DNA from 4 places in the Bacillus silvicola genome. Region 2 is predicted to be linked to each of the others. Evidence: riboswitches for the same ligand, from Rfam matches in the RefSeq annotation. Region 2 holds a riboswitch; each other region holds the start of a gene.

Region 1 (4,679 bases), on a different contig from region 2:
TTTCAGCGATACAACATGATTTAACGGCGAACGTACGACAGCTCCAATTGATTTTACTGGAATTTGTTCATTTGCTCTGGCCATGACAACATCTGGCTGATAATACAGACCAACTGTCACTTTCCCTGCAGCAGCTAACGTTAATGGATCAGTCGGATTAGAAGGGAATTTAATATTCACCTTTACTCCTTCTTCTTTAAAGTATCCTTTTTCAATTGCCGTATAAATAAAGCTATGTACCGCATTCGGGTACCAATCAAGCATTACTGTTATTTCTTTTTCTGTTTTATTCTTATCTGATGCTGAATTACTCGAACATCCTGCAATCATTGCAACTAATAATGTAAACACAAAGATGCGTTTTAATAATTTCATGAATGTTTCCTCCAACTAATAAATTTCTTTTCTAATATGGAAATAAGTATGACGAAGAAAATAGCTAATAATGATAACAATACAATGGGTGCAAATACACCAGCTCCGTCTAACTGCGTCATCATTCTTTTACTGAAATATCCAAGCCCAGCTTGTGCACCGAGCCATTCTCCAATTGCCGCCCCGATCACACTAAGCGGAACTGCAATTTTTAACGCTGAGAAAAAGTAAGGAAGAGCAGATGGCAACTTTAGCTTTAGAAAAATATCTTTTTTCGTTGCACCATACGTAACTAAGAGCTCCTCCCACTCTTTCTTCGTACTACGCAGTCCATCATACGTATTGACCGCAATTGGGAAAAACGTAATTAAAACTGTGACAACAACCTTACTCCAGATCGTATATCCAAACCATAAAACAAATAGGGGCGCAAGTGCTGTAATCGGGATGGTTTGCGAAGCTACTAATAATGGGTAAAATGCTCTTTCCATCCACGTACTCGCATTCATTAACATTGCTAGCCCCACACCTAATACGATAGAAATAGCAACACCTATTAAAACGACGTATAACGTTGCCGGTAAATGAACCGTAAATAATATGTCTTTTAGTTTCCATATCTTCATTACAATTGCAGATGGTGGCGGTAAAATGTACATCTCATCTACAATTCTTGCCCCTACTTCCCACATAACGAGTAAAATACTAGAAAGTGTAAGAGCAGGAACTAATTCTTTCAAACGGTTCATCATACAAGTACCTGCCTTTGTAACATACTAAGGAGCTCATCTTTAAGCGCCAATACTTCAGGCTTATATAAATCCTTTCGTGTTCGGTTACGCTCAAGCGGCACAATTCGCTCAGTTAAAGTTGCTATCGGTTGATTTTCTACAACCAAAATTCGATTAGAAAGAAACAACGCTTCTTCAACATCATGAGTGATAAATAAAATTGTTTTTTCCCACTCTTTCCATTGTTCAAACAACCATTCTTGCAAAGATGCCTTCGTTAAAGCGTCCAATGCGCTAAACGGTTCATCTAACAATAATATCTCCCCGCCCGTTAATAAAGTTCGGATAAAAGATACACGTTGTCTCATACCACCAGATAAATCTTTCGGATATTTCGCCTCGTATCCTTGTAACCCAAATTTATGTAACAGTTCTTTCGCTTTTACTTGTGCTTCTTTCTTCTGCACACCTTGACACTCTAGCGGCAGAGCAGCATTCTCAATAATCGTCCTCCACGGTAAGAGCATATCTTTTTGAGGCATATACCCTACAGGATGACTCTTTGTTTCTATCAGCTCTATCTGTCCAGTACTTGCCTCTTCTAATCCTGTAATAAGGCGAAATAAAGTACTTTTCCCACATCCACTCGGTCCGATAATACTTACAAACTCTTTATCTTGTATAGAAGCATTTAATTCATTGATGATTGGTTTCTCATCATAATGAAAAGAAACATTATGAAACTGTAGTATGTTCTTGCTCCTCAAATCCCCACATCTCCTTACGATAGGACATATCCCAGAATAAATATTCAAATCGACTGGAATATAAGAAAATCTCCTCTAATCGGTCTAGTTCTTTCTCAGACTTTCCAACCGCCATTTCATTTAATAAGTCTATTAACCAAATACAAAGGTCGCCGTATTCTTCAGAGCTATATCCTTGAATCCACTCACCAAAAAACTCATGATCTCTTGCTCCAGGAATATCATTTAAACGCTTTCCAATCTCCCAATAACTCCACATACATGGTAGAAGTGCTGCTATTAATTCCGCAAGTGTGCCATTTTGAGATACAGACATCATATAATTTGTATAAGCTAAATTTTTAGCAGATGGTTTCGCAGATTCCATCTCTTGTACAGAAATACCAAGTCTTTTTGCATATTGTTTATGGATCGTCATTTCACCATTTAAAATACCATCTATTTGCTCTGCAAACTTTGCCATAACTTGTGGATTCGTTGCTTTTACAACACCAATCGCATATAACTTTGCATAATCTAACAAATATAAATAGTCTTGAATAATATAATACTGAAATTTATCTTTTTCTAACGTGCCATCCCCCATACCTACTACAAACGGATGATTATGACTTTTCTCCCAAACAGGTTGCACAGTTTCTAATAATCTATCGCAAAATTTCATTTCTATTTCCCCTTTCAATATATGTACCTAAATAAAAAACCACTTCTATATATAAGAAGTGGTTACAGCAAATAAAATTATACATTTATTCGTTGTTCCACTTCCCTTCGCTAGTATTACCTAGATCAGGTCTGTAAGGGTTAAGGATTATTCCTCTCTCAGCACATCAAGCACCCCTAGTGGTTTCAATATGAATTTTTCAAATAAAAAAGCCCCGTTTCTATACGCAAAGAAACGGGGACTCATTGTTAGTGTCCGAATTGCTTCCCTACGCTAGCATAATCTAGATCAGGTAATGAAAAGGATCAAAGGCTTACGGCCCACTCTCAGCTGGCAACACCAGCTCTCCTAGCAAACTATAAAATTATCACTGTCAGTATAACACCGTAATAAGACATCATCAACTGTTTTAATTTTCTTAATTGCGAATTAAATCTTAACATGTTGAACAAATATAAATGCGCCCCCGCAAATGATATATACAATATTTATATACGAACCTCTCTTCTAACATTATTTTTATTGATTTCATATTACATTTATGTGAATACGACCAATATATTATATCTTTATACTATAATAAAAATACAACTATACAACTAGAGGAGGTCTTTATTACATGAATATGAAAGCTACAGCTTTAACAGCAACTACTATAGCAATTGTTTCTTTACTTCCTTCTATGGGAGAATCCGGTATACAAACAGCGGCTGCTAAGCAACCATCTAAAGTAAAAACTGGATATGTAAAAATTGACAACGTTGCACTACATCAAAATAACAATGCAGACAGTGCAATAATTGATAATATTCGATTTAATAGCCCGGTTACTATTCTTGAGACAACTCAAGATTGGTATAAAGTATCTGTTAACAACAAAACAGGCTATATGAAAAAAGATGCAATTCTATTCAAAAAAAATGTTCAATCAAAGAATCAATATATCGTAAATGCAAACGCATTAAACGTTCGTTCTGAACCTAATACAGAGTCTTCTATTCTAGATATATTACCAAATGGTCAATTCATTACCATTCAAGGTGAACAAGGGGATTGGTACAAAATATTACATAATGGTCAAATTGGATACGTACAAAAAACATTTGTATCTAATGGATCCACACCTCTAGTAAAAGGTGTAACTGTACAAGGTTCTCCTTCTTATACTGTTGCAACACCAAAATTAAATGTACGTAGCAACGCTAGTACAAGTAGCACTCTACTTGGTTCATTACAAAATGGTACACAAGTACAAGTAGTAGAAACGGTAGGTACTTGGTATAAAATTCGTTTTGGCACAGGATACGGATATGTAGCAAAACACTATGTAGTGCAACATCAAAATCAATCACAAACTAAAACAGCTCAACCTTCATCAATTCCAGCTGTTTTCAAATTTCCAACTCAAGGAAGAATTAGCTCAACTTTTGATATGCGCTGGGAACAAATGCATTATGGTATAGATATTGCAGCACAAGGCAACATCTCTATTCAAGCTGCTGCTACAGGTAAAGTTGTGAAATCTTATTATTCGGCTAGCTACGGCAATGTCGTGTTCGTCGCCCATCAAATAAATGGAAAATTATATACAACAGTTTATGCTCATATGAAGGATCGTGCTGTACAAGTTGGGGATCAAGTGCAAGCTGGACAATTAGTCGGTCATATGGGAAATACAGGTCATTCATACGGGCAACATCTCCATTTTGAATTACATAATGGGGAATGGAATTTTGAAAAAACAAATGCAGTGAACCCACTGCCATATTTAGTTAGGTAAATTCTATGCCACGCAATATACCTCTCATTATTGAATACCTGTCCTTTTTTGGTTTAATCTGTTGTTTAATCATTTATAATACGAACACTGTATTTTTATCTATTATTATTGCTTTTGTTGCCTTAGAAATCATTATGGAAGCATTACAAATGCGGCTAAAACAAAAAATAGCCCATATTTATAATGTAATTTTCCTTTTGAGTGCTCTTATAACAAATATAATTAATAATGGTTTTTATTTATCTACCGTACTTCCTGTATTCTTTATGACTGTTTTATTATTCATAGCTAGATACGTTAATGTTCCTCATAACCAAAAACATGAACAAGAAGCTTAGAAAGAGGAGACACTGTGTACCAAT
Region 2 (4,679 bases):
TAGTTTAATAACCAAATAACAACCGAACCACCGAAGATGAATGTACCTGCTTTACGAACAAATCCTTTACCTTTCTCCCACGTGCTGAGCCATAACGTTTTCGCTTGCGGCACACGGTAAGGAGGTAATTCAATTACGAAAATAGATTTTTCCGCTTTTAAAATAGTAAGAGACATAATTTTTGTAACTAATAGGGCAAGAACTATACCCGCCACATATAAAGAAAATACAACAGTCGCCTGACTATGAGGGAAGAACACTCCCGCAAATAATGCATATACAGGTAAACGTGCTGAACAAGACATAAACGGTGTTACAAGGATTGTAAGTAAACGTTCTTTTTCCTGTTCAATCGTTCTCGCTGCCATAATCCCCGGAACGTTACATCCAAAACCGATAATCATCGGAATGAACGCTTTTCCGTTTAAACCGAAAAATTCCATAATTCTATCCATAACAACTGCAATTCGTGCCATATATCCCGAGTCTTCTAATAATGAAATGAAAAAGAATAGTGCAAAGATTTGTGGAACGAATACTAATACCGCACCAACACCGGCAATAATACCTTCTGTAACGAGTGCTTGAATAAAATCAGAAGCCCCAACACTTGTGAGCCCAGCTGTAACCCAATCAGTAAGTTGTCCGCCAAAAAATCCATCAAGCGTATCAGATAAAGGCGTACCAATCCACGTAAACGTAACCTGAAAAATAAAAAACATAACTGCTAAAAAGATTGGAAGTCCTAAAATTTTATGTGTAATTAACTTATCGATTTTTTCCGAAAAAGGAATTTTTCCTTCTTTCTCATGCTGAATGACATTTGTTTTTAACTTTTCAATATACGCTTCACGAGTTTTGTAAATGTGCTCTTCTAACGTACAATCAAGTTTTCCTTCTAAACGAGATCGAATGGCTACAAGTTCCTTATAAATTGGTAATGCTTTCATTTCTTTTTCTACTACTTCGTTATTGCTTAAAAATTGAAGGGCTAACCATCTTGGATGCTCATAATTCGCTGTCTCTAAAAGAGCAATTACCTCTCCGATTCCTTCATCCAATTGTACACCATATGAAATAATGAATGACTTTTTCTCTTTTTGTTTCTCTTCATGAAGAGTAGCAAGTAATTCTTCACAGCCTTTTCCGCTTCTTGCAACGACAGGAACGACTGTTACACCTAATATTTCTGATAATCGTTTTACATTAATAACAATTCCTCTTTGCTTTGCCACATCAATCATATTTAAACCAATTGAAACCGGCTTACCAAATTCAAGTAATTGTAATGTTAAATGCATATTTCGCTCAAATTGCGAAGAATCCACTATATTTAACATATGATGAAATTCGTCTGTTAGTAGAAAGTTTGTAACGACACCTTCATCACGTGAAACTGGATTTAAATCATAAACGCCTGGTAAATCAATTAGTGTTCCTTGCTTATCTTTTAATTTACCAACCTTCTTTTCTACTGTTACACCGCTCCAATTTCCTACATATTCATAAGAACCAGTGAGCGCATTAAATAATGATGTTTTCCCTGTATTTGGATTCCCTAGCAAAGCAACCTTATTCACGCTAATTCCACCTTTATCATTTTCGCGTCACAATGACGAATACTAATTAACTGTCCGCGACACTCCAATGTACAAGGACCTTTAAACATCGCTTTCTGTTTCAGGCGAAGTTCGCTTCCTTCCGCGAGACCGAAAGCAGCCAGTCTTCTCTTTAGTAAATTATCTAACGACTGAATACTTTTTACTAACACTTTCTCACCAATTTTAATATCTACTAAGCTCATAACCTTCCCCCTCAGAAGAGAATGATAATTATTTTCAAAAAAATTATATCATACTCTATTTCAATTGGACTATATCTTTTTGCTTCATATTTATTAACATTTCAATACAATTATATTTCACTTATTGTCATACGAGGTTCATTTGCCATTCTCATCCATTTCGCTTACAATAAAAAATAGCAAATAAAGAATCTCGTTATCACAGGGGGAGCCTTATCGCTGAGAGGGAACACTTCGTTCCGACCCTTAGAACCTGTTAGTTAATGCTAACGCAGGGATTGTGCAAACGTCCGAAATACATACCTCTTTTTCATTTACGTATTTCGTATCCTCCTATGATAATGTTCTTTTTTGTGCAACTTGGATTTAGGGGGAGACAACATGCGTAACACCAATTTACAAGCGATGATCGAATCTGCTATTCTTGCAGCCTTCGCCTTGATTATCGACATTTTACCATTATCAATTAAACTTCCAACAGGCGGTTCCATCTCATTTGCTATGATTCCTATTTTTATTATTGCATACCGCTGGGGCTTCAAAATGGCTTTCTTAGGTGGCTTAATTTGGGGACTATTACAAATTGTCGTAGGTGATGCCTACATTCTAACACCAGTGCAAGCATTCATTGAGTACTTCGTTGCCTTTGCCTTTATCGGCTTTGCTGGTTTATTCTATCGTCCAATTCAAAAAACACTTGCCTCAGAAAACAATAATGCAGAGCATTCAAGTTTCGGTAATCGCAAAGATAAACCAAAACAAAACAAGGGAAAAAAAGCACTCGTTTACATTATCCTTGCCACATTTGTCGGCAGCTTTGCACGTTATTTCTGTCACTTTATTGCTGGTATTATTTTCTTTGGTCAATATGCACCTAAAGGACAATCAGCTGTCTTATATTCATTAATTGTAAACGGCAGTACAATGATCGGCTCTTTCATACTATGTACTGTATTACTAATTCTTTTATTTACAACTTCACCACGCTTATTCAAAAGCATCGGTGCTTATCAAATGAATAGAGCAAAGAAGAGCGCTTAATGAGCGCTCTTTTTTCACATCGTAATATCAATTAAAAATACAATAAATGCACAAAAGAAAATAAATACCATTATACTTAGCCAATTGCTATGCACGGTTCATCGACTCCTTACATAACCTCATTTTCTATTCAAAGTATACTGCTCCAAAATAAAGATTAGGTAAAGATAATATGAAAATAAATTAAAAAAGCGTAGATTATATTGTCTACGCTTTTTTCGGTAAATAGAAGTAAAATAACACACCATCTTCGGTATTCTTCACCCCATATTCAGCATTATGCAGTTCTAAAATATTCTTTGAAATTGCAAGACCAAGCCCTGTTCCACCTTGTGAACGCTGGCGAGCTGCATCCACTCGATAAAAACGATCCCAAATTTTATCTAATTGTTCTTCTTCAATGTGAGTACCTTTATTTTCGATACACACTTTTATATGATTCGTCTCGTCTATTGTGGAAATAATAATATCTTCTTTTTCTGGTGTATAACGTATTGCATTCGTAATAAAATTCACAATTACTTGTTCAATTCTATTTTGATTTCCAATGACTTCTGCTGGACATATATGTTTGTGCACACTCAGTTCTTTTTTCTCTATCTCCGGTGAAAGCTGTTCACATATTTCTTCAATCGCTCCATCTATATAGAAAGAATCCATCTTCATGTTATACGTGCCAGACTCGAATTTAGCTAATTCAAGCATATCCACAATTAGTATATCCATCTTGTCTACTTCTTTTTCCATTGCCTGAAAATAGTAGTCTTTCTTATGTTCAGCTACCCCATCTTTTAAAATGGAAATACAGCTTTTCATAATACTAAGCGGCGTTTTTAGTTCATGCGATACACCTGCAATAAATTCTTTCCTTGTGTTTTCTAACTTTCTTTCTTTTTCAATATCTTGCTCTAACTGTCCAATATGTGAATGTAGTTTATTAGATAATGTATTAATATTTTGCGATAAATCACCAATTTCATCTTTTGAAGTTATCGGAATTTTTTCTGTGAAATCCAAATGTGCTATTTTCTTCGTTGTATTATTTATTTTTAATAATGGTTTTGCAATTTGTTTTGAGTAATAGAACGAAGCTAGAAAAATAAGAATGACTACAAATGCAATAATGTAAATGTAGTAATCTTGCACCATTTGCACAGCCTCGTCTACAGGTTGTAAAGAAGCCATCGCATATATATATGTTACTGATCCGTCTTTTTCTTTTATTGGTTTAATTAATAATTTATATTTTATATCATTCTTTTCATAGTCCATTGTTTGTGTTGCATATTTTATTTGATTGCTTTCTTTTAATAATAAATTAGCTTGAAATTCTTTTATATTATCCAAAAATAAATTATTTTTATAAATTGGATTTACAGGTCCTTTTACATCAGGGAACTGTACTTTCGTAACACGTCCTCCTATATAAACATCTGATTCCTGAGCAGCTTGTTCCTGAACGGCCGGCTTCTTTTCCTTAGCAAATTGTTCTTGAGCCGCTTTCTTTTTCTCCTCATTTAATTTAATCACTTTCCCCTGAAACGCTTTTTCTAACGGTTTATTAGATCCATTTAAATTTTGCTTACTTAACGTGAAAGAGAATGGAATGAAACTATCTTCTTGTTTCACTCCAGAAACATAAATTTCTTGTCCTAAAAACTGATCTGATGATTTATTATCAATCTCCTCTATATTGACGAGATTGTATAAGGGAACCTTGAATATTTGTTGTCCAAAGTTCTTTTGTTGCCTACGGTCTATCGTTACCTCAAAATAAAAATCATCCGCATGTTTTAAATTCCCATTCTGATCTAACGTCGTAATCCACGTATTA
Region 3 (4,679 bases), on a different contig from region 2:
TAATATTTCTCTCCCATTTATTTTTGAAAAAATAGGTAAGAAATCATATTTAGACATTTTTTCAACTGATAAATTTACAATTATACCTGGTAATTTTATCTTATTCCAACTACGCTTCAAGAACCCCTTTTGTTCTAACAAACTAAGAATAGCGGTAATAATTTCTTTTTTAGATACACTTTGTCCAATAAATAAATTAATAAAAGCTGAAATACGTTGCGTTCGAACGAATCCTTCCCTAATAATTTGCTTTGGATTAATTTTTTCACGGCCATTAAAAGTTTTTAGTGCAATTAATGCTAGTTTCATTCCATTTTGCTCTCCTGCTGTAGCATGTACCGCTTTTACAACATCGTCTACAAGTTCCTTTTTATTTTTATGGCTATATTGCATTCTATATGGATTTTGTAATACTTTTTCAATGTTATATCTTACTATTTTTAACAACACCGGATAATCCGCATTTAATACATAGGAGGAATCTCCATTTTGCGCTAAAACTATTTTGCTATCTAATAACGCTTGCTCTATCTCTATTACTATATCATCTGACCATACTTCTAACGTAATTGAATCTAATTCCTTTGGGGTAATTAAAGGTAATAACTCATTCTCATTATTCGTTAATACACTTTCACATTCTGGAATTAATGTGAAATATGGGAAGGTCAGTTGGAATTCATTTAAAAGCTCCTTTTTTTCTCTTACTTTTATACCAAGTTTTATTTTTGTCCCTTGAACTTTATATATGTTTTCGTTATATGGAAGAAGCACTCTTTTATTTGTTCCTCTAATATACTCTTTTGGACATTGGAGAATGTGTTCTAATTTAACTTCTCCCCCTATCCTATACTCATCTTTTAAATTTCTGAAACGCTTAATCCACTTTATTCCTTTTTCAGCTTGTTGCACTTTTAATTTTACAAATCTTTGCTTTTTCTTATTTGATTCAAATTCAGGAGTTGAAATAAGTATTTGGCTTCGCTTTCGCCCTAAAAGTATAGAAATATCTTTATGGTTATATTGCTGATAAAACCGTCTAATTCCGACTGATACTTTTAATAGTGGACTATTTTCACCTCCACGAGTTATGTATTCAAACCGATATACATAAGCGAAATAATCCTGTGTTTCTTCATCCTTAATTGGCTCAGACATCGCTTCAGAAACATGTTGGGATCGCAGTGGTGAAAAATATACTTCTTCATCATTCTTATTTTTCATACGTAAAGGCTGTTCGCAAAAGATATGTGTAACAAGAGCTGGTACCCATTTAGGAAACGTTTTTTTATCATGTAATACTGGTAAATTACTAATTAAATCATACTGCCATTCTAAATGTGGTTGATCTATTAATTTATTCGGTTTCCAATCATGAATAACTTCATACCAACTTTGAAAAATATAGTCTAACTGTTCTTGTCTCATTGGTTCTTTTGCTACAATCCAAGGTGTATCTTCCTTTAATATATATGGATTATGCTGAATGAATAATATATCAGAAAACATATCATACAATCTTTCATTTACAAGTTTTAACTTACTCGTTAATAAAAATGTTCTATAATGTATCTCTACAATCTCAAGCCATTCAATAGGAAAGTAAATATACGATACTTTCTCATTATAGAGGGGTTCTACTATATTTTTAAATGTTAATAACCGTAATTTTTCCATATTAGTAATACTTCCTCCCTTAATTAATATTAATCATGAATAATACTAGAAAATTCACCAATATTTTTAAGCATAAACGAATCAAATTTAAACCAAGCATATTTCAGGAATAAATAAATCAAATTATTTAAATAATACATTATAAAACTGAATTAATAAAAAGTTACCCTTAAACATATAACTACCTCCTTATGTTATTTTTTATATTATAAAATCATTATAATAGATTATTTTGTTTTATATCTATAATTCACAAAATATTTACATAAATAAAACATAAGAAAAGGTATCGCCTCTTCATATAGCGATACCTTTTCTATACTCTTTATGAAATAACACCTTTAACTTCTTCATTCACTGGCCATTTTTCTAGTGTATATGCCATTTCCCAAAATGAATATTCATATTGACTACTAATAATAAAATGTTGTCTCATACGTTCACGGTCTGCCTCTGTTACTTTTTCAGCGATAGTATCTAATCGTGTGATTTGCTCTTCTACTAATGTACGGAACCAATCTGATCCATAAGCAGAAATCCACTCTTTATAAATTGGCTCTTCTGGCTGACACTCTTTTAAACGTTCACCAATTTCATAATATAGCCAATAACAAGGTAAAATAGCTGCAATAATATCCCCTAAATGACCTTCATACGCAGCACGATACATATGTGAAGTATACGCATATGCAGTTGGTGCAGGTAGGAAATTATCTTTTTCTTCTTTCGTAACGCCTAATTTTTTAGCAAAATTCTCGTGTAATGATAATTCTGCTTCATATGTATTTTGAGCATGGTGCGCCATACGAGCTGTCGTTTCTAATTCAAGAGCCTTTGCAGCTCCTAAAGTTTGTACTCTAGCAAAATGACTTAAATAATATGAATCTTGAAGTACGTAATAACGGAAACTTGCTAAATCTAACGTACCTTCACCAAGTTTTTTTACAAAAGGATGATTAAAACTTGCTTCCCAAATTGAATCTACTTCTTTACGTAATGATTGTGAAAAAGTCATTTAAATCCCTCCAATAATTTATAAAATATAAGTATTTATCCCATTTATTAAAGCTGTAAAATAAAAAAACTTTCTTTACAGGCGTAAAGAAAGTGAAATTGACAGTATTTATTCATTAAATAACAATGTCTTTCCCACTTCCCTACGCTGGCATTAACCAGATCAGGTACTAAGAGTCTCAAAATTTCATTTGATCTCAGCCTATAAAAGGCCCCCCTAGTGGATAAATATTTTATTTTCGTATTCATCATAGCACAATCTATAAAAGTGTCAAAATTAAAAACCTTCATTTTTCCTAACGTGTAATGAAGTTTGTATAATCATATCTAATAGTTCACTATATTTAATTCCCGCAGCCTCTGCACTTTTTGGCAGTAAACTTGATTGTGTCATCCCTGGTAATGTGTTAACCTCCATTACATATGGAATTCCGTCCTTCACCATCATATCAACCCTTGCATAAACACTACATTTTAATGCTTTATAACAAGCCAGTGACGCTTTATTTACACGTTCCTGTACTTCAGCTGGAAGTTCTATAACTTCTTCAACTGTACTAGCATCATCATATTTTGCATTGTAGTCAAAGAACTCAGCAGCATGTCGAATCGAGATGATAGGTAACTGTTTTCCATCAAAAATGGAACATGTAATCTCCTCACCCTTTATATACTTCTCAATTACTACTTCTGAATCCCATTCGAATACAGTTTCCAGCATTGAAATCAATTCATTTTTATCCTTGACAATCTTTACTCCAACACTGGAGCCGCCAGAGTTAGGTTTTACTACTAACGGAAATCCTAACTTCTCTAACTCTTCAAGGTTTAGATCCTCCATTTTTGTAAGTTCAATCCAATCGGGTGTTTCTACTCCTTCATAACGTAAAATCTTTTTTGAAAGATTTTTGTCCATACATATACCGCTAGATAACATATTGCTACCACTATAAGGAATACCTAAACTTTCAAGCGTCCCTTGAACAGTACCATCTTCTCCGTATTTTCCGTGTAATGCTAGCAATGCAAAATCAATGTCTTTCGCTTTTTCAATTAAATCCATTTTTTCATTTAACGTAATTGGAACTATTTCATACTTACTCTTATTTAAATGTGCAATCATTTCATTTCCAGTCATAATTGATACTTGTTTTTCAGAGGATACTCCTCCCATAATAACGCCAATTCTCATCTTCTCATCTCCAAATTTCATTTTTTAATGTATCACCAATTATTTGAATCCCGCTAACTATTTCCTTTTCTTTCAAACGTGAAAAGCCTAATCGGAAGGTATTCGCTCCCCCTCCATCAGAATAAAAAACATTTCCAGGAGAAAACGTTACACCTTTCTCATAACACTTTTGTAAAAGTGTGCGGGCATTAATTTTTTCTTCTAACTCTATAAATAAATGAAGTCCACCATCTCCAGTCATTCTTTTAAACGGAATGTACTGATTACATGCCTCAACAGCTAACTCATATTTTTTCTTATAAACAGATCTTGCTTTTTTTAAATATTTTTCAAAATATCCTTCATGTAAATATTGAAACAGTACAGCTTGATCTAACGTAGATGTATGAATCGTTCTTGCCCTTTTTACACTTTCTAAATAATGTATCAGTTCTTTATCTGCAATGATCCAACCTACACGTAAACCAGGGAAAAGTACCTTTGAAAAGCTACTAATATAAATCACATTATTACCGGCCCCTGCAAAAGTTAATAATGGCGCTAAATGTGAACCTGAATAACGTAATTCTTCATTAAATCCATCCTCTATAATAGGAATCTTATATTTTGAAAATAATCTCATCAATTCCGTTCTTTTCTCTGAACTCGTAACAATACCGGTTGGATTATGATAAGAAGGAATCAAATACGCAAAATCAAAATCTTTTTCACGTAAACTTTGTTCTACTTCATTCGTATCAATACCATCATCATTCATATTAATCCCATGAACTTCAAGTCCATGTAAGCGAAAAAG
Region 4 (4,679 bases), on a different contig from region 2:
CTTGGTATTCCACCAGCTTTACTAATTGCAATGTTCCCTGCAGTAAATGGATACTTCTTCATTCCAAACTACGGGACAATCGTTGCTGCAATTAACTTTGATCGTACTGGTACAACAGGCATCGGTAAATATGTATTAAATCATAGCTTTATGATTCCGGGCCTAATTGCAACATTCACTTCTATCGGAATTGGAATGCTCTTAATTTCCATTATGTTTTAAATTAAAGCACAAACCTAAAATTTTAAAGGGTTTGTGCTTTTTTAATCAAACGTTTGTTTAAATATTTTTAACCGTCCATTCTTCCATTATGTTCTTTACTATTTGTGTAAAGTCCTCTGGGAAAAGATGACCTAATCCTTCTCTCACAATTAATTTACAGTTCACCTTATATTTCTCGAACATAGACATTACTTGAAGTGTGTTTTCATAAAATTGATCTTTATCTCCCGTGACAATATACCCTTTCACATTCGTTATATCATTCGATATAACGATACTTTCAATTGCCTCTACATCTCGAATAGCAGGTATAACCGCAATAAACTTTTGAGTCGCTAACATATTCTTTAACGCTAACTCTATTGCTATATTCCCCCCTTGAGAAGCTCCCGCGATGATGATATCTTCCAAGTTATATTTATTTGTAAAATCATTAAAATTTTTCATAACATCTTTTATAGCTATCTCATGATTATCCCAGCTATAAGAATTCATTCCATATATTTGTGAGGATTGAGAAAAACCTAACATATACTCATGTAGTATTTCTTCTTCACACCAATATGGTGCAAAATCATTTATGTTTGATCCTCTCCAATGTAAAGAAAATATACCTGCCTGCGCTTTTTCATTTCCATAAGTAAATAATTTTGACTGACTCATCATCTGATGCTCCTTCAAAATCTCTTCGCACTTTTTGACTATCGGCTTAAAATCTATTTTATCCTGTAATCCTTTTAAATCTTCATCATGCATGAGTGTATATGGGTTCCACCAAATTCCCCTTTGTATGGCTTCATTAAGAATAGCAATTGCCTCTTCATGCTTACCTTCCACTGAATATGCACAAGCTTGCCAAAAACTCGTTTTATCCATTCTTTCAGGAAACTCCCTTTTCGTTTCATCTATGCATCTATAAACGGCATCAAATTCCCCTTTTTCAAATAAACGAAACAACTCATTTTGCAACTCTACAAACCTATTCCGTTTCAAACAATCTCCTCCCTATTTCTAATTTTTAATATCAAAAACAAACAAAAGCTATGTAGCGTTTTAATACTACATAGCTTTTTTCTACAAACTCTTACTTACTTCCTCTATTAGCTTCTTCGTACTCTCATACGCAGATTCCGCTAAACTAATCGCAGAAATAACAGAGACACCATCCGCACCGGCTTCTATAACCGAAGCGGTATTTTCAATCGTAATCCCACCAATGCCAACAATCGGTATTGTAATTCCTTGTTCTCTAAAATGAGCTAAACCTTTCGTTCCTTGCACAGCTTTCGTATCTTTTTTCGTACTCGTTGGGAAAATAGGGCCAACACCTAAATAATCAGCTCCGTTTTCAATTGCCCAGCGTGCTTCTTCAATTGTATGGGTAGATACACCAACAATTTTATCTCCCATTTTTTCACGAACAGAAGTAATTCCTTCATCATCTTGTCCAACATGCACGCCATCTGCATCTAACTCAAGAGCTAGTTCCACATCATCATTTACGATGAATGGTACACCATACTCCTTACAAATTGCCTGTAGTTCTTTTGCGAAACAAATACGTTTCTCTCCCGTTAAAGCGCCTTCCCCCTTTTCACGAAATTGAAAAATTGTTATACCGCCTTCAAGTGCATCTCTCAATACTTGTAGTGGCTCCTTCGTACAATTGTTACTTCCCATAATAAAATATACCGATAGTAATCTAGACATTTCAGCCTTTGTAATACGCGGCATCTAGTTCCCCTCCTTACTGTATAAGCTCAATCTTCCCATACTTCTCAATATCATCTGAAGTTGTATTCGCTAACTGATTTAAAAATTCAATTTGGAAACTACCAGGTCCCTTTTCCACTGTCTTAGCAGCTGCCAGTTCCGCAGCTACACCATAAAAAGTTAATGCCGCTACTGCTGCATTTACATAATCCTTTTCTACTGCTACAAATGCTCCTATTACAGAAGTTAGTAAACAACCAGTTCCCGTAACTTTCGTTAAAATGGGATGACCATTTCGAATAAGAATAGTTCGCTCTCCATCTGTAACAACGTCTTCTTCTCCAGTAATTACCGCAACTGTATTTAATTCATCCGCTGCCTGTTTTGCAATATTTACAACATTGCCATTTCCAGCACCGGCGTCTACCCCTTTAATTTCCCATCTTTCATTAATAACGTTCGCTATTTCAGCTGCATTTCCGCGGATAATCGCTAAATCGATTTCAGCCGGAATATGTCTCGCAACTTCTGTCCGATACGATGTTGCTCCTGCCCCAACCGGATCAAATAATACTGGTACACCATTTGTATTTGCCGATTTTCCAGCAAGTAACATCGCTTCTACCTCTTCAGAACGAAGTGTACCCATATTTAATACAAGAGCTCCAGCAATGCTAGCCATTTCTGCTACCTCTTCTTTTGCATACGCCATTACAGGCGATGCCCCTAACGCTAACAAACCGTTAGCTGTAAAATTTGTTACAACAACATTTGTAATATTATGAACGAGCGGATTAGACTCTCTCACCAAATCCACTACTTTACTAATTTCTTTCCTATTCATCCTTCTCATCCCCTAACTATAATGATGGGAGATACACAAAAAGGCACTTTGCGCGTACGCAAAGTGCCTGAACATGTGCTTTTACACTCTCCCTACGCTGGCATTATCCAACAGGTTCAAATGGTCAATGACGGATTAGTCATACTCTCAGTTTGCATCCACAAACTCCCATGTGTTACTTATTCATCTACTTCAGAGTCTACTCTTATTCTAATAAAATAACAAGTTCTTTCCTTTTAAGAATGATAGAGATCTTAACTCTCCTGGTTCAACCATTTTTCACCTTTATATAATAAAAATGAAATTCATTTACAATGTCAATGGATACCCTTTAAAATCTGACATTTATATAAATCTTTTATTTACATAAGTAAAACTCTCCCCGGTATATTTCATCACAAATAACTCAAACCTTCCGCGAGACTGAATAGAACAACGATGTATGCTATATTTAACGTATGGAAATTTGAAAGGATGTTTTTAAATATGGCAAAAAGTATTGTAATTGCTGAAAAACCTTCTGTTGCACGTGATATCGCACGTGTACTGAAATGTGATAAAAAAGGGAACGGCTATCTTGAAGGTAGTAAATATATTGTTACTTGGGCTTTAGGTCATCTCGTTACATTAGCTGATCCAGAAAGCTATGATGTAAAATACAAACAGTGGAATTTAGAAGATTTACCAATGCTACCGGAGCGTTTAAAACTAACCGTTATTAAACAAACAGGGAAACAGTTTAACGCTGTAAAAAGTCAGCTTCTTAGAAAAGATGTAAATGAAATCATTATAGCTACTGACGCCGGTCGTGAGGGAGAGTTGGTCGCACGCTGGATTATCGATAAAGTTAAAATGCAGAAACCAATTAAACGTCTATGGATTTCATCTGTTACCGATAAAGCAATTAAAGATGGCTTCGCAAATTTAAAACCAGGAAAAGCATATGATAATCTATACGCTTCTGCTGTCGCACGTTCAGAGGCTGACTGGTATATCGGCCTTAATGCGACTCGAGCATTAACTACTCGCTTTAATGCTCAACTAAATTGTGGTCGTGTCCAAACACCTACTGTAGCCATGATTGCAAACCGTGAAGATGAAATCAAACATTTCAAAGCTCAAACTTACTATGGTATCGAAGCTCAAACAGCTGAGAGATTAAAACTAACTTGGCAAGATACAAAAGGAAATAGTCGCAGCTTCAATAAAGAAAAAATCGATGCACTTGTGAATAAAATCAGTAAGCAAAATGCTACTGTTGTAGACATTGATAAAAAACAAAAGAAATCGTTCGCTCCTGGTCTTTACGATTTAACTGAGCTACAACGTGATGCGAATAAAATATTTGGTTACTCTGCGAAAGAAACATTAAACATTATGCAAAAATTATATGAACAGCATAAAGTTTTAACGTACCCTCGTACGGATTCACGCTATATTTCATCTGATATTGTCGGAACACTTCCAGAGCGTCTGAAAGCTTGCGGAGTTGGAGAATACCGTCCTTTAGCACATAAAGTATTGCAGAAACCTGTAAAATCTAATAAATCATTTGTTGATGATAGTAAAGTAAGTGATCATCACGCAATTATTCCAACAGAGAGCTATGTAAACTTCTCAGCTTTCACAGATAAAGAACGTAAAATTTATGACTTAGTTGTAAAACGTTTCTTAGCTGTTTTATTCCCGGCCTTTGAATATGAACAACTAACATTGCGCACGAAAATTGGTGACGAAACGTTCATCGCACGCGGAAAAACGATTTTACATGCTGGTTGGAAAGAGGTTTATGAAAATCGATTTGAAGATGATGATGCAATCGATGATGTTAGAGAACAAATCTTACCTCGAATCGAAAAAGGCGATACATTAAACATAAAACTAATTGTCCAAACATCAG

What was found. A riboswitch is a leader RNA that binds a small molecule or an ion and turns the genes downstream of it on or off. The one in region 2 is predicted to bind thiamine pyrophosphate.
Region 1: linked by a shared signal. The riboswitch ahead of tenA (thiaminase II) and the one ahead of thiT (energy-coupled thiamine transporter ThiT) in region 2 are both predicted to bind thiamine pyrophosphate.
Region 3: linked by a shared signal. The riboswitch ahead of tenA (thiaminase II) and the one ahead of thiT (energy-coupled thiamine transporter ThiT) in region 2 are both predicted to bind thiamine pyrophosphate.
Region 4: linked by a shared signal. The riboswitch ahead of thiM (hydroxyethylthiazole kinase) and the one ahead of thiT (energy-coupled thiamine transporter ThiT) in region 2 are both predicted to bind thiamine pyrophosphate.

The regions. Positions count from the first base shown of each region.
Region 1 is NZ_JBNGVC010000013.1:402,779-407,457, forward strand. It holds gene ACP6L7_RS24235 (ABC transporter substrate-binding protein) at 1-375, opposite strand, end outside; gene ACP6L7_RS24240 (ABC transporter permease) at 372-1,124, opposite strand; gene ACP6L7_RS24245 (ABC transporter ATP-binding protein) at 1,124-1,873, opposite strand; gene tenA (thiaminase II) at 1,842-2,537, opposite strand; TPP riboswitch at 2,623-2,725, opposite strand; TPP riboswitch at 2,786-2,897, opposite strand; gene ACP6L7_RS24255 (SH3 domain-containing protein) at 3,157-4,317, shown strand; gene ACP6L7_RS24260 (hypothetical protein) at 4,323-4,655, shown strand.
Region 2 is NZ_JBNGVC010000012.1:1,710,268-1,714,946, forward strand. It holds gene feoB (ferrous iron transport protein B) at 1-1,580, opposite strand, end outside; gene ACP6L7_RS20935 (FeoA family protein) at 1,577-1,804, opposite strand; TPP riboswitch at 1,999-2,100, shown strand; gene thiT (energy-coupled thiamine transporter ThiT) at 2,186-2,845, shown strand; gene ACP6L7_RS20945 (sensor histidine kinase) at 3,053-4,679, opposite strand, start outside.
Region 3 is NZ_JBNGVC010000002.1:333,064-337,742, reverse strand. It holds gene ACP6L7_RS08835 (RNaseH domain-containing protein) at 1-1,677, opposite strand, end outside; gene tenA (thiaminase II) at 2,003-2,692, opposite strand; TPP riboswitch at 2,815-2,920, opposite strand; gene ACP6L7_RS08825 (D-alanine--D-alanine ligase) at 2,969-3,883, opposite strand; gene pdxR (MocR-like pyridoxine biosynthesis transcription factor PdxR) at 3,888-4,679, opposite strand, start outside.
Region 4 is NZ_JBNGVC010000013.1:743,711-748,389, forward strand. It holds gene ACP6L7_RS25940 (anaerobic C4-dicarboxylate transporter family protein) at 1-222, shown strand, start outside; gene ACP6L7_RS25945 (alpha/beta hydrolase) at 280-1,215, opposite strand; gene thiE (thiamine phosphate synthase) at 1,297-1,956, opposite strand; gene thiM (hydroxyethylthiazole kinase) at 1,970-2,779, opposite strand; TPP riboswitch at 2,852-2,961, opposite strand; gene topB (DNA topoisomerase III) at 3,266-4,679, shown strand, end outside.